Regions from separate parts of the Dactylosporangium sp. NPDC051087 genome, predicted to be linked through region 4. Evidence: riboswitches for the same ligand, from Rfam matches in the RefSeq annotation. Region 4 holds a riboswitch; each other region holds the start of a gene.
What was found. Region 4 has a riboswitch for cyclic di-AMP ahead of ACZ6TV_RS14120 (C40 family peptidase). Riboswitches for the same ligand answer to the same signal wherever they lie in the genome.
Positions count from the first base shown of each region.

Region 1: another riboswitch for cyclic di-AMP. It lies ahead of ACZ6TV_RS41795 (coiled-coil domain-containing protein); the one in region 4 lies ahead of ACZ6TV_RS14120 (C40 family peptidase).
Region 2: another riboswitch for cyclic di-AMP. It lies ahead of ACZ6TV_RS00040 (C40 family peptidase); the one in region 4 lies ahead of ACZ6TV_RS14120 (C40 family peptidase).
Region 3: another riboswitch for cyclic di-AMP. It lies ahead of ACZ6TV_RS47925 (hypothetical protein); the one in region 4 lies ahead of ACZ6TV_RS14120 (C40 family peptidase).

Region 1 covers NZ_JBVJIJ010000028.1:48,997-52,683, forward strand. Annotated here, with positions in the region: gene ACZ6TV_RS41785 (condensation domain-containing protein) at 1-447, shown strand, start outside; gene ACZ6TV_RS41790 (HPF/RaiA family ribosome-associated protein) at 630-1,088, opposite strand; cyclic di-AMP (ydaO/yuaA leader) riboswitch at 1,303-1,440, shown strand; gene ACZ6TV_RS41795 (coiled-coil domain-containing protein) at 1,444-2,460, shown strand; gene ACZ6TV_RS41800 (LysR family transcriptional regulator) at 2,449-3,327, opposite strand; gene ACZ6TV_RS41805 (cyclase family protein) at 3,393-3,687, shown strand, end outside.
Region 2 covers NZ_JBVJIJ010000001.1:2,064-5,750, reverse strand. Annotated here, with positions in the region: gene ACZ6TV_RS00045 (LamG-like jellyroll fold domain-containing protein) at 166-858, shown strand; cyclic di-AMP (ydaO/yuaA leader) riboswitch at 966-1,105, shown strand; gene ACZ6TV_RS00040 (C40 family peptidase) at 1,114-2,085, shown strand; gene dcd (dCTP deaminase) at 2,096-2,677, opposite strand; gene ACZ6TV_RS00030 (MarR family winged helix-turn-helix transcriptional regulator) at 2,691-3,143, opposite strand; gene ACZ6TV_RS00025 (pyridoxamine 5'-phosphate oxidase family protein) at 3,210-3,687, shown strand, end outside.
Region 3 covers NZ_JBVJIJ010000039.1:35,332-39,018, forward strand. Annotated here, with positions in the region: gene ACZ6TV_RS47920 (diguanylate cyclase domain-containing protein) at 1-1,329, shown strand, start outside; cyclic di-AMP (ydaO/yuaA leader) riboswitch at 1,377-1,520, shown strand; gene ACZ6TV_RS47925 (hypothetical protein) at 1,640-2,398, shown strand; gene ACZ6TV_RS47930 (polyprenyl synthetase family protein) at 2,449-3,687, opposite strand, start outside.
Region 4 covers NZ_JBVJIJ010000006.1:246,544-250,230, reverse strand. Annotated here, with positions in the region: gene ACZ6TV_RS14125 (family 78 glycoside hydrolase catalytic domain) at 1-1,001, opposite strand, end outside; cyclic di-AMP (ydaO/yuaA leader) riboswitch at 1,272-1,425, shown strand; gene ACZ6TV_RS14120 (C40 family peptidase) at 1,433-2,419, shown strand; gene ACZ6TV_RS14115 (hypothetical protein) at 2,496-3,050, opposite strand; gene ACZ6TV_RS14110 (hypothetical protein) at 3,130-3,687, opposite strand, start outside.

The sequences.
Region 1 (3,687 bases), on a different contig from region 4:
CTGCTGCGCCGCGCTTCGGATGCCGCGATGGTGGCGTACGCCCACTGCGAATACGACCCGGCCAAGCTCGAAGCCCTCTTCGCCGACGTCGCCGCCGACCGCGGGATCACGCCCGACGGCTACTGCTTCTTCAACGACACCCGCTTCTCCGCCCAGGACCAGTCACCGCCCGCGCTCCCGTCCGACCTCCCCGAGGCGATCCACGCGGCGCTCCCGGCGACGAAGCTGCGCGCCCCCGTCATCGACCGCACCCCGAAGGGCGCGAACTTCTTCATGTTCCTCACCGACCTCGGCGACACCGCGGAACTGATGCTGTGCGCGGAGCACGGCTTCCTCGGCGAACGCGGCCCCCTCGGCTTCCTCGCCGGCCTCGAACGGCTCATCGTCAGAGCCACCCTCGACGAGCACGCCACCACCAGGCTCCTCTACCGCGAAGCCACCCTCTGACCTCGAACCGACACGTCACCGAGAACCAAGAACACCCCAACCCAGGAGCACCCGAACCGAAGAAGCACCCGGGCCAAGGAAGCACCCGGGCCAAGGAAACACCCGGGCCCAAGGAAACACCCGGGCCAAGGAAACACCGCGGGGCACGGACCGACGTCCGCGCCCCGCGATCGAACCGAGCGTCAGGCGGTCCGCTCCTGCTGATCCGGGACGACGGCGTCGGCGCCGACGGAGGCCGCGTCCAAAGGCGGGGTCAGCTCGGGCGAGATGACGTCGTTGATGGTGGTCTCACGAAGGTGACGGTTGTGCCGCGGCTCCTGGCGGGTCTTCACGTCGCTCAGCCGGCGGCGCAGGTCGTCGCGGACATCGTTGATCGCGGTGTGCAGGTCCTCCTCCGACGATGTCGTGACGATCTTCTGGTGGCCGGCGATCCAGCACTCCAGGGTCACCTTCTGTCCACGGGCGGACCGGTCCTTCACCGACACCTCGAGCTCGGTGGAGTCGACGGGAAACCCGGCCAGGTAGCTGTCGAGCGTGGCGAACTGCTCGGCGATCCAGACCCTGTCCCCCTGGGAGAAGCCCGCGCCGACGCGCAGGCAGTCCTCGACGGTGGCCGGTGTGCTCGTAGCACTTCTCGACATGTCCGAGACCCCTTCCGTTGCTTGCCTTGACCAGGTCCGCTTACCCCGCAATGACCCTGTTCATGTCCCCCAAACCTTCCTAGGAGGCTAGTTTACCACCGTTCCGACCACCCGGCCGACCGCCACCGGGACGTCGCCAACGGTCCGCGCAAAGGGTGAAAGCGCAGGTGGTTAGGGTCTTCGCGGCCCCGCTCGTAGGCACCGACCGTGCCGGCGAGGGCCGCCGCCGAGCCGTGCCCAGCGGGCCGGGGAACCACGTTCTTGGGGTGAATCCGCTCGAATCGGAGCGGTAGGGGCGACTGTTCCGTCCCGAATCCGTCAGCTCACCCGGTAGGCGGCCGATGGAGGGAACAGTATGTCCAGACCTCCGTGGATCGTCGCCGCCCTGACGGCGCTCGCGATCCTCCTGACCCCGGCCGCGGTGCTCGGCACGGCTTCACCGGCGAACGCCAGTGAGGGTGGCGACCCTGCGCTCATCAAGAAGCTCGACGAGACCAACCGTGCGTACATCGACGCGCAGAACGTCCTGACGGCGTCGCTCGCCCGGCAGGCGACCCTGAAGCAGCAACAGGACGAGCTGGAGCCGCGGTACGCCAGGCTCCGCGACGACACCCAGTCGATGTCGGTCGCCGCGTACCAGAACGGCGGCGGCCTGCGCAGCGCGGCCACGCTGCTCGACAGCGGTACACCCGGAGTGTTCGCCGACCGGGTGAGCACCCTGGAGGTCATCGCGCGCGGCAACGCCGAGCAGCTCAAGCAGGTGACGAAGACCCGCGAGGAGCTGACGAGGACGAAGGCGACCATCGACGCCGAGGTCGCCAAGCAGCAGGCCAGCATGGCGGTGATGGCGAAGCAGAAGGCCGAGCTCGAAGAGGCCCTCGCCCAGGCGAGGAACGCCGTCGACGCGTCCACCACGTGGAGCGGCAACACCACCGCCAAGACCGCTGAGGCCGCGCCCCGGCGGGCCGACGGTTCCTGGCCGGCCGAGTCGTGCGGCGCCGAGGACCCGACGACGTCGGGCTGCCTGACCCCGCGGACGCTGCACGCCCTGCAGCAGGTGCGGAAGGCGGGCTTCAGCCACTTCGTGTCGTGCTGGCGGCCGCCGGGCGAGCCGTACGAGCATCCCAAGGGCCGGGCCTGCGACTTCGCCGCCGACGCGAAGGGCTTCGGCGGTGTGGCGACCGGCGCGTCGAAGGAGTACGGCACGCAGCTCGCCGCCTGGCTGGTGAAGAACGCCCAGGGGCTCGGCGTCATGTACGTGATCTGGTTCAAGCAGATCTGGACGCCCGCGGGCGGCTGGCACGCGTACGGCAGCGGTCAGGGCGACCCGAGCAGCGACCACACCAACCACGTGCACATGTCAATCTACTAACGCCGCCAGCAGCGCCGACACCGCCGGCAGGGCCGCCCTGCCGGCGGTGACCAGCGCGTCCAGCCGGCGCGCGCCGGCGACCGGGAGGTCGGTCACCCGCACCTGCAGCGAGGACACGTCCCGCAGCGCCAGGTCCGGCGCGATCGTGGCGCCGTGCCCCGCCGCGACCAGCGCGAGCACCACGGGATAGTCGACGCACGCGTGCGTCCGGCGCGGGGTGAAGCCGCGCTCCCGGCCGAGCCGGTCCAGGATCTGCCCGGTCGTCGAGGACGGCGGCCCGGCGACCCACGGCCGGTCCACGAGGTCGCCGTACGAGTGCACCGGCGGCCAGTCGGCGGGCACCACGACCCGGTACGGGTCCTCGCCGAGCGGCACGACGCTGACCTGCCGCCGCGACTCCAGGCCCAGCGACGCGTCCCGCTCGGTGATCGTCACGTCGAGGCCGCCGAGCCGCAGCTCGCGCAGCGCGGGCGGGCCGTCGAGCTCGGTGATCGAGCAGGTCACGTCCGGATGGTCGCGGGCGAGCGTGGCCAGGGCCGGGATCAGCATGTGCCGGATCACGGTCGCGAACGCCCCCACCCGGACCAGGCCGGCGGCGCGGCCGGACATGGCGGCCAGCTCCCGCTCCGCCTCGGCGAGCTCCCGCTCGATCGCCTCGGCCCGGGCGGCGAGGACCCGGCCGGCCGCGGTCAGCACGGCGCGCCGCCCGGACCTGTCCACCAAGGGCCGGCCGACGGCGTGCTCCAGGTGCGCGAGCTGCTGCGACACCGCCGACGGGGTGACGTGCAGCGCGGTCGCGGCGCCGGCGAGGGTCCCGCGCCGGGCGATCGCGGCGAGCACCGCGAGGCGGCGCGGATCAAGGTTCAATGCAGTCCCGCTTCAGTCCAACTGTAGGAAATCTCGCTCACACGTTAGCTGCGCTGTCTGCCACGATGCGAGGCGTGAGTCGTTTCATCGAGCTGAGCCACCCCATCCACGCCGGTCTGGTCACCTATCCCGGCATGCCCGGGCCCGTGATCAGCGACTACCTGTCCCGGGAGGACGCCCGCGGCAGGTATGCGCCCGGCACCGACTTCCAGATCGGCCGCATCGACCTGATCGCCAACACCGGCACGTACCTCGACACACCCGCGCACCGGTTCGAGGGCCGCGGCGACCTCACCGACGTCCCGCTGGAGCGGGTCGCGGACCTGCCGGGGGTGCTCGTCGACGCGACCGGCGAACGCG
Region 2 (3,687 bases), on a different contig from region 4:
GATCCCGGCATCCGCATTTCGGCATAATGTCCGGTTATGCGTATGTGGCCCCCCGTTCTGCTTGCGCTTGTCTCGGTGGTCGCGGCCAGTGGCTGCGCGGCTCGCCGGGTGCCTGTCGAGACGCCATCGGCCCCGCCGTCCTCCGGTCGTGGCTCGGTGTCCGCCGTGCCGACCGAGGCGGCCCAGCCGGCCTCGGCGCCGGCAGCCGCCACGCATCCGGCGACCGGCATCCGGTACTCCTTCGACGCCGGCGTCATCGGCCCGGTCCTGGACGGCGCGGGCAGGCTGCCGCTACGGGTCCGCAAGGTCGGCGGGGAGCTGTCCACGGTGCCGCACAACGGCGGACTCGCGGTGCGTTTTCCGCAGCCGTGTGAGCATTACGGTGCGGAGAGTTGTGCCCGCGCCATCCTGCAGAGTGGCCCCGCGGAATTCCTCAATCCAGGAAGCGGCGCGTTCACCTATGGCGCCAGTGTGCTCGTAGCGCCGCATGAGACTTCCAAGGGCGCCAATGTGCTGCAAAAAGGGTTCTCGGTTGGTGACAGTCAGTTCAAGTTGCAGGTCGACGGCGCCGCGGGGTATCCCAGTTGTGTGATTGTCGGCACTTCTGGACCTACCATTTACGTAGCCCTCGCGTCGCTGACCGTGGCCGACGGGCGGTGGCACCGAATCGAGTGTTCGCGCAGTGACGCCCTGCTCACAGTGGCTGTCGACGGTCAGATCAAGGGAAGATCACCGATCCCTCCGTCACTGTCCATAGTGAACCCGGATCCACTCTGTATTGGTGGCAAGGGAACCAGTGCGAACAACGACCAGTTCATCGGTGCAATTGATGACGTGTATGTCACCGGAGTGGCCTGACTTTTCGCCCAATTCGGACAACAATCGTGGATCGACTTGCCCGTTGGGAGCGGTCGCCATACCGTGATTTCCGGTCGGATGGATGTCCGCGCCCAGCACGGGCGCGCCAGACGGCACCGCCGAGTCAAATTTTTGAACCGGGGACCCACCTGCGCCATTTGGGGTGAATCCGCGACACGGTCGCGGTAGGACGACCTTCCCGTCCGAACCCGTCAGCTAACCCGGTAGGCGGCTGGAAGAAGGAGTATCTCCTCGATGCGGCCCAACCGTCTGGTTCGGCTCCTCGTCGCTACACTCGGCGGTCTGTCGCTCGCCGTCGGGATCACCGGAGTCGCCAAGGCGGACCCGACCCCGGCCGAGCTCGAAGCGCAGATCGACAAGAAGTGGAATGAAGTCGAGCCCATCATCGAGCAGCACAACCAGCTCAAGGGCGAGCTGAAGGCCAACCTTGCGAAGCAGACGGCACTCAAGAACCAGATCGACCCACTCCAGGCGCAGGTCGACACCGCCCTCCTGCGGGTCAGCGCGTTCTCGGTCCTGCAGTACAAGACCGGCCGCGTCTCCAGCTTCAACGCGCTGATGACGACCGGCTCGCCGGACACCTTCGCCGAGCAGCTCGTCATGCTCAACATGCTGGCCAAGGACGAGGCCGCCGGCATCAAGGACGTCATGGACAGCAAGAAGGTCCTCGACGACCAGAAGAAGCCGCTCGACGAGCTGATCGCCACCCAGAAGGCCGCCGAGGCCGAGATGGCGGCCAAAGAGACCACCATCAACGCCGAGATCAAGCAGCTCAACGACATGCGCACCAAGGCGTATGGGTCCAGCGGCGCGACCGGCGAGCTGCGCCCCGTCGCCTGCCCGGTCGAATACTCCGGTGGCGACGCCGCGAAGGCCGCGCAGGTCGCCTGCCAGCAGATCGGCAAGAAGTACGTGTGGGCGGCCGAGGGTCCCAACACGTTCGACTGCTCCGGCCTCACGCTGTACGCGTGGAAGCAGGCCGGCCACACGCTGCGGCACTACACGAAGTGGCAGTACTCGGACACGAAGCGCGTCAGCCGGGCCGACCTGAAGGCCGGCGACCTCGTCTTCTTCTACAGCGACCTGCACCACGTCGGCCTGTATGTGGGCGGCGGCTGGATGGTCCACGCCCCGACCTCGGGTGACGTGGTCCGCATGAAGAAGATCGACAGCGCACCGATCGCCGGCTACGGCAGGGTCGGCTAGCTTCCGGTTCCTACGTGGCGGTGGGCCAGGTCCTCCAGTTCTGGTAGGACCGGCTCGCCGTCGGGCCGCGCTGGCCCTGATACCGGCTGCCGTAGACCTCTGAGCCATACGGGTGCTCCGACGGGCTCGACAGCCGGAAGATGCACAGCTGCCCGATCTTCATCCCCGGCCAGAGCATGATCGGCAGATTGGCCACATTGGACAGCTCGAGCGTCACGTGCCCGGAGAACCCCGGGTCGATGAACCCCGCGGTCGAGTGCGTCAGCAGCCCGAGCCGCCCGAGACTCGACTTGCCCTCCAGCCGCCCGGCCAGCTGATCGCCGAGACTGATCACCTCGAGCGTCGAGGCGAGCACGAACTCACCCGGGTGCAGCACGAACGGCTGCCCGTCCTCGACCTCCACCATCGCGGTGAGATCGTCCTGCTGCGTCGCCGGGTCGATGTGGGTGTACAGGTGGTTGTTGAACACCCGGAACCAGCGGTCGAGCCGCACATCGATGCTCGACGGCTGGACCAGGTCTTTTTCGAAGGGCTCCAGCCGAAGTTGGCCGTCGGCGAGCTCTTTTGTCAGGTCACGGTCGGAGAGCAGCACGCTGTCGACCCTATTACGCCGCCTCTTCGGCGGCCCTCGCGGTCGCCTCGTTGATCTTTTTGATGACTTTTGCAGTGATCGCCAGCTCGTCCTCGTCGAACTCCTCCAGCGCCCCGCGCATGTGCCGCCCCAGCGGCGCGAAGAACGCCTGCGCCAGGTCCTTCGCCGGCGGCCGCATCACCAGGTGTACCCGCCGCCGATCGGCCATGTCGTGCCGCCGCTCGACATGGCCGGCCCGCTCGAGCCGGTCCAGCAACGCCGTCGTCGCCGCCGGACTCAACCGCAACGTCCTGGCCAGCTCCCCGGGCGTGAGCGGCGTGTCCTCCTCCGCCGCCCGCCAGATGTACGCCACCGCGTTCATGTCCGTGCGGTGCAGCCCGTGCGCCCGCGTGAACACCTCCACGAACCGGTCCGCCTCGAGGTTGAACTGCCGGAGGAGGTCGATCAGCGCGTCGGTGTCACCCACCGGACCATTGTCCTTCATTCGTGGAATCACACACTTTTCGTACACGTGTACGAGTAACTTGGAGGCATGGCGACGTGGGCATCATTCTCCGCGGCCGAGCCCCTCCTGGCGACGGCCATCCGCACCCTGATCTGCCAGTACGGCCCCGGCATGGGCTACCTGGCCACCATCCGCCCCGACGGAGGACCCCGCGTCCACCCCGTGATGCCCGTCATCACCGATGAGGGCCTCTACTGCTTCATCCTCCCCTCCCCGAAACGCCACGACCTGGACCGGGACGGCCGCTACGCGCTGCACAGCTTCCCCGCCGAGGACACCTCCGACGAGGCGTACCTCTCAGGCCACGCCGCCCCGGTCATGGATCCCCTGGTCGTGGCCGCCCTCGCCCTGCAGATGCGCGCAGCCCAACGCGTGGACTGGAAGCTCTACGCCCTCACCATCGAGGTAGCGATGATCGTCCAACGCGACTCGCCCCTCACCTCCACCAAGACCCTCTGGCGCGACCGCTTAGCCCGAGTTCCCAGGGCCCGCCGGAATGGTCCGT
Region 3 (3,687 bases), on a different contig from region 4:
AGGGCCGAGCTGCTCGGCGTGCGGTACCCGGCGGCCGAGTTCGACGCGCACCTCGCCGCCGCCGACGCGTGGGGGCAGCTGCGCTACCTGCCGCACGAGCGGCACAACGACGGCATCCAGTCCTGGGTCCCGTCCCCGGCCGGCGGTGCGGAGGACATCCCCGACGAGGAGCGCTGGCACCCCCTCGACGCCCTGTTCGCGCCGCTGTGCGCGCCCGACGGGTCGATGGTCGGCGTGCTCAGCGTCGACCTGCCCGCGGACGGCAGACGGCCCGGCGCGTTCCAGCGGGAGCTGCTGGAGATGCTCGCCGCGCAGGCCGGCATCGCGATCAACAACGCCAACCTCGTCGAGGCGCTGCGCCGGGAGCGCCAGCACCTGGAGGCCAGCGAGGCCGCGTTCCGGCTCGCGTTCAACGGCGCCGGCACCGGCATGTGCATGATCGGCCTGGAGGGCGCCGACATGACCCGGCTGATCCGGGTCAACCCCGCCCTGTGCGAGCTGTTCGGCCGCGACGAGGACGTGCTCGTCTCGATGCGCTTCGGCGACCTCATCCACCCCGAGGACCTCGACCGCAGCAGGGCGGTCTTCGCCGGCCGTTCCGGGTCCATCCGCGACTACGAGGTCCGCTGCGTGCGCGGTGACGGCGAGACGATCTGGGTCTCCGCGACGATGTCGGTCGTCGGCGGGTCGCCGGCGTTCGCGATCACGCAGGTGCAGGACATCACCGACCGCAAGGCGACCGAGGCCGACCTGGTGCGGCGGGCGTCCCGCGACCCGCTGACCGGCCTGGTCAACCGCGACGCCTTCGCCGAGCCGCTCGCGGCCGCGATCCGGCGGGCCCGCACCGAGCGGGTGATCAGTGCGCTGCTCTTCTGCGACCTCGACGACTTCAAGGTCGTCAACGACACCCTCGGCCACGACGCTGGCGACGCGGTCCTCGTCGCCGTCGCGCAGCGCCTCGTCTCGCTGGTACGGCCCACCGACACCGTCGCCCGGCTCGGCGGCGACGAGTTCGTGGTGCTCACCGGCAACGTCGCCGCCGCCGACCTCGGCGCGCTCGTCGACCGCCTGGAGCGCTCCGTCGCCGCACCCGTCACGCACCAGGGGCACATCATGCGGGTCCGGGTCAGCGTCGGCGTGGCCGTGATCGATGACACGGTCGAGGACCCGGGCGCCGCGCTGCGCGCCGCCGACCGGGCGATGTACCTGGTCAAGGGCGGCCGTCACGCCGGGGAGGTGACCGGCCGGGTGACAGCGTTCGGTGATCGTTCGGGTGCGCCGGGTGGATTGCCGTTGCTGCGGTTGGCCCGGCCGGAAGCGGCCCAGTAGGGTCGGATGGTCCGCTCCGGTCGACCTGCACCCCATCGGGTGCTGCCGGGCGGGCGCCGTCGAGTCGCGAGACGTTCGCGAGCCGGGGACCCACGTAGTCCTCTGGGGTGTATCCGTGGCCGAGCCACGGTAGGGCGATGCTTCCCGCCCGAACCCGTCAGCTAACCCGGTAGGCGGCCACGGAAGGAGTCTGCGCCGATGCTTGTCGCCCGCATGACCTTGTAACGCCGCACCGCTGATCCCCCCTTCCTGCGCGCCGCCCTCCTGGCGGCGTGCCGATGCTGCCTGCCACGAAGAGGAAATATCAGTAGTGAAGCCATTGCCACGCCAGTTCAATCCGCGACATCGCCGGCCCGCGTTCAACGCCCTGCTCGGCGCCAAGGCCGGCACCGTCTCGGTCGCCGTGCTGTCCGCCACGATCCTGGCCGGGGTGCCGGCCGAGTCACCGCCGTTCACCGGCTCCGCGTATGCCGAGCCGGGCGCCGTCGCCACGTCCTCGCCGTCCGCTTCCGCGTCGCCGTCCGGGTCCGCTTCGCCGTCCGTTTCGGCGCCGGCCGGCGGGCCGCTCGCCGTCGCGGTGCCCGCCGTGCCGCCGGTGCCGCCCGCGCCGCCCGCGCCGCCCGCGCCGCCCGTCGTCCGGCCGGTCGCCGGCCTCGATCAGCGGCAGATGGACAACGCCGCGATCATCGTCAAGCAGGGCCGGGCGCAGGGCATGCCCGACCAGGCCCTCGTCGTGGCGGTCGCGACCGCGATGCAGGAGAGCGACCTGTACAACGTCGCCAGCTCCGCCGTCCCGTCCAGCCTGGGGCTGCCGCACGAGGGGGTCTCGTCCGACCACGACTCGGTCGGGCTGTTCCAGCAACGGGCCAGCCAGGGCTGGGGCACCGTGGCCGAGCTGATGGACCCGGCGCACTCCGCGATGCTCTTCTACTCCGCGCTGTCCCGCGTGCAGGGCTGGCAGCGGATGAGCGTGACCGCGGCCGCGCAGGCGGTGCAGCGCTCGGCGTTCCCCGGTGCGTATCAGAAGCACGCGACCCGCGCGACGCAGGTCGTCGGCGCCCTCACCTGAGGCCCGTGACCGCACCGCACCGGCTCGGTCCGGTGCGGTGCGGTGCGGTTTCAGGCGGGGTGGCGGGTGGCCCAGCGGGCCAGGGCGACGAGTTCGGCGACCGCGGCCGGCTCCGGGATCGCCAGGTCGAGGGCGAGCAGCGCCTGCGCCAGGAGATCCTCGGCCTGCTGGACGCACCAGGTGCGGGCACCGGCCCGCTCGATGACCTTCGCGGCGCGTTCGAGGTCGGCGTCGCTGAGGCGGCGCTCGCGGTGCAGCAGGTCGTCGAGCTCTTCGGCGCCCGCGGCGAGGGCCGCGGCGACCGGCAGTGACCGCCGGCCCCGGCGCAGGTCCGGGAAGGTCGGGCGGCCCGTCACGGCGGGGTCGCCCCAGATGCCCTGCACGTCCTCGGTGAACTGCACGGCCAGGCCCAGCCGCACGCCGAACAGCCGCAGCTGCTCCACCCTGGCGTGGTCGCCGCCGCCGGCGATCGCGCCGAGCGCGCACGCGCAGCCGAGGAGGGCGCCGCTGCGCTGCTCGACCGCGGTGATGCAGTCCCGGAGCAGGTCGCTGCCGGACCGGCGGGCGGTGGTGGTGCCGAGCTCGGTGTGCCGGCCCTGCAGGAGCTGCTGGACGGTGTCGCCGAGGACGCGCACGCCCGCTCGGTCGACGGGCGCCGGCGGCCGCCGGCCGGCGTCGGCGCACGGGTCGGGGACCCGGTCGGCGGTCACGCCGTCGCGGGGTTCGCCGTCGGTGCCGGCCGGGGGCCGTCCCGCCCGAGGCGCTTCGGCCGGTGCCCGGTCCGCCCCGGTTCGTGCGGGGGACGGCGTTGCCGGTACATCGGCATCGGCGGAAACGGAGAACGGTGCGGCACGGGTGGCCTGGCGCAGCGGGCGCGGGACCCGTCGCGTGGGGTCGCCCGTCGCGGCCACGTCGAACGCGAGGGCCAGCATCGCCTCCCCGCCCAGCGTGGCCGGGTGCGGGCCGACGACGCTCCAGGCGGTCGGCCGGTGCCGGCGGGTCAGGTCGCCGTCGAACAGGTCCCGCTGCAGCACCGACCACTGGTGCACCAGCTCCACCGCCACCGCGCCCGGCACCGCGTCGTGCGGGTCACCGCCGACGGCGCCGGCGCTCACGAGGGTCAGCGCCGCGCGGGTACGAGCGACCACCGGCTCCTCGTCGACGGCCCCCAGCTGCAGCTCGGCCACCTCACGCGAGGGCGCCGGGAGCCGGCCGACGGCCGTGCGCAGCGGCGGCTCGACCAGCAGCCCCGCCCAGGCGAGGACGTCGTCGACGGAGCGCAGCACGGT
Region 4 (3,687 bases):
GACGGGGCGGCGACGGTCCGCACGGCGCGCCATCCGGTGTCGTTGTAGCCGGTCTGGTCCCAGCCGGTGCGTTCGAGCCGGGCGTCGTAGGTCTCGCCGGCGTAGATGTCGTTGGCGGTGATCGGGCCGGTCTGCCACTTCCACGACGGGTCGCTGACGACGGTCTGGTGGGTGCCGTCGGTGTACGTCACGTCGAGCAGCAGGATCGCCTGTCTCGGGCCGGTCCAGCGGAAGCCGTACGGGCTGAACCGCGGCCCGTAGCCGTCGCCGAGCCACAACCCGACGGCGTTGCCACCGGCGCGCAGGGCGGCGGTGACGTCGTACGTGCTGTACAGGTTGCGCCGCTCGTAGGGGGTGTTGGCGGGCGCGAGGACCTGGTCGCCCACCTTGGCGCCGTTGAGCCGCAGCTCGTAGAAGCCGAGCCCGTGCACGTAGGCCCGTGCGCTCGCCACGGCCTTGCTCTGCAGCGTGAAGGTCGCGCGCAGCATCGGCGCCGCGGTGGTGGACGTGTCGGGGCTGATCCACTGCGCGCCCTTCCAGTCCTGGGTGCCGAACAGGCCGGTCTCCCAGCGGGCGGGGGCGCTCCACGCGGACGGCTGGTCGGCGGCGTCCCAGGCCTGCACGGCCCAGTGGTAGGCGCGGGCGGGCTGCAGAGCGGGCCCGCCGTACGGCACGGCGATCGAGGTGCCGGTGCCGACCTTGCCGCTGTCCCAGACGTCGGCGCTGCCCGGGCTGAGCCGGCCGGGTGTGCTGGCGACGAGGATCCGGTAGGCGGTCTGCCGTTCGCCGTTGGCCGTCGCGGACAACCGCCAGCTGAGGGCGGGCCGGGTGTTGTCGGTGCCGAGCGGGTCGCCGGTGTTGTCGACGCGGAGGTCGGCGACGGCGATCTGGCCGGCCGCGGCGGCGGCCGGAGTGGTCGCCACGGCGGTCGCCGCGACGGTGATCGGGACTGCGAGGACGGCGGCGGCCACGCATTGTCCGACGCGATTGTGAACGAACATGGCGGTGTCCTTCACGTTAGGAATTGAAACCTTTCAATTCTGCGTTGCCTCAGGCTAACAGCGCCGCCGCCTCCAGAACCAGCACGCTTTTTGGAAATGTGTCGAATTGCTCTGGGTCGTCCGCAGGGCCGCCTTGGGTCTGCGTTAAGTCCGCCTTAGATCGAGCGCCTTTGCTCTTCCGCGCGGTTACGTTTGTGCTGGCTGCCGGACGTCGTCGCCCCGCCGGGGCGGCCCGGGCAGCCGCCGCCGAGTCGCCTGCCGCGCCCGCTGTCCGGGCGTTCGCCGACGAGCCGGGGAACCATCCGGGGTTTGTCCCATGGGGTGAATCCGCGCCCGCCACACCGCCACACCGGGGCGCGGTAGGGCGCGCCTTCTTCTCGCCCGAATCCGTCAGCTAACCCGGTAGGCGGTCCGCGAAGAAGGACTGTGCCGTGTTCAACGGACGCACGACCATGCGCACCGCGGTCGTCGCGCTGGCGGTGGCGGCGCTCATCGCGCCCGCCGGTGCCGCACGCGCGGACCCGACCCCGGAAGAGCTCCAGGCCCAGATCGACAAGGGCAACAACGAGGTCGAGCTCGTCGTCGAGCAGTACAACAAGGTCAACGGCGACCTCGAGGCCACCCAGGCGGCGATCGCGAAACTGCAGTCCGACCTGGTGCCCCTGCAGGCCGACCTCGACGCCGCCCAGGACGAGGCCACCGCGTTCGCCGTCAACGCCTACAAGTCCGGCGGCAACCTCGGCACCCTGTCGCTCATGCTCGGCGCGAGCTCGACCGACGCCTTCACCGGCCGGGTCGGCACGCTCCAGCAGATCTCCCGCAGCCAGCAGCGCGACCTGACCGCCTACAGCACGGCCAAGGACACCTTCGACGCCGAGCAGCGCCGCCTCAACGAGACCCTCGCCGCGCAGAGCCAGCAGAAGACCGAACTGGCCACCCGCCGCAAGAAGATCGAGGGCGACATCAAGCGGCTCGACGCCCTGCAGGCCAAGGCCGAGGCCGCCGCGGCGGCCGCCGCGAAACCCAAGACCACGGCCCCGGCGACGAACCCGGGCAAGCCCCCGGCGGTCTCCGGCAACGCGGGCAAGGCGGTCAACTACGCCTGGGCCCAGCTCGGCAAGAAGTACGTTTGGGGCGCCGCCGGCCCGAACACCTTCGACTGCTCCGGCCTGACCATGATGGCCTGGAAAGCCGCCGGCGTGACCCTCCCGCACAACGCCGCCCAGCAGTGGGGCAAGGTGCGCCACATCTCCCGCAGCCAGCTGGTCCCCGGCGACCTGGTCTTCTACAACGGCCTCGGCCACGTGGGCATCTACATCGGCAACAACCAGATCATCCACGCCCCCAACAGCCGCACCGTCGTCAAGGTCGCCCCGATCGACATCGACAGCCTCTACGGCTACGGCCGCCCGGGCTGACCTCCTCCGCAAGTCGGCACCGACGGCGCCCCGCCTCTCCCCCGTTGAGGCGGGGCGCCCGCCGTCGTGCTTGTCGCTACGCCGCGTCGAGGCCCGGGCAGTAGGTGGACGCCTCGGCCGTGGCCGCGTCGAGCTTCTTCTCGAAGTCCGGGTCGGCGACGCCCTCCGGGGTGAGCATCCTGCCGAGGGTCCCGACGAGCGCCTGCAGCGCCGCCTTCAGCTTCGGGTCGGCGGTCGCGGTCTCCTTGTCGACGGCCGTCTTGAGCCGCTCGACGAGCGCCGCCCCGTCGGCCTTGGCCTTGTCCTTGGTGGCCTGGTCCTCTGCGGTCGCCAACTTGAGGAGCACCTCGAGCAGCTGCGTCTTCTCGGCCTCGAAGGCCGCGATGACGGCCTTGCAGATCCGCTCCGAGTCCCCCTTCACACCGGCCGGCTGGCTCGCCGCCGCACCGGACGGGGCACCCGCCCCCGTGCCCGACGCCGTGCCCGACGCGGCACCTGTCGCGGCACCGGACGCGGCGCCACCGGCCGGCGCCGCGTTCTTGCCCGCCTCACCGGCGTCGGTGCCGCAGGCCCCGCTCAGTCCGGCCGCGAGGGCAAGGACCAGTGCCGCCGTCATCGTGCGCATGCGCATGACGCGCGCCTCCCCGTTCGTGGTCGTGAAAGTCCAAGGATCATAGACGCGACGGCACCGGCACGCCCGGCTGCCGACCTCACAGCCAGGCGATGACCCGCGAGGAGGCGTCGAGGTTGTCGGCGGGGACCAGCGACGCGGTGCCGGCCTTGAGGTCGACGATGACGACCTGCTTGTCGACGACAGCGGCGAGCACCTCGCTGTCCGGTGCCGGCTGCCAGGTCTCCGGGTCGTCGTACAGTCGCACGTCGATGCCGCCGGAGGGCAGGGTGAGGATCGGGTCCTTGCCGATGGCCCGCGTGGCCGGGTCCACGGTCTGGAAGGTCCGGGTCTCGGTGGTGTAGAGGACCGGGCGGCAGGTGCCGGGGACGAAGAGCAGGCTGTTGCCGCCGACGGTCGTGCCCGCGAGGATCGTGTCGGCGCCGTGGAACGCGCCGTCCTTGGTCAGGTCGGCGTCGCCGGTGCGCTCCTTGAAGTGCAGGGCCTCCTTCGCGGAGCCGATGGAGACCGCGACCCGCTTGCCGCACACGGCGGTGGGGTGCCACATCTTCGGCGAGTCCAGCAGCTTCGGGGTCTTGCCGCCGAGGACCGCGACGGTGGTGGTGTCGGCCTTGACGACGGTGGTGGTGTCGGTGAT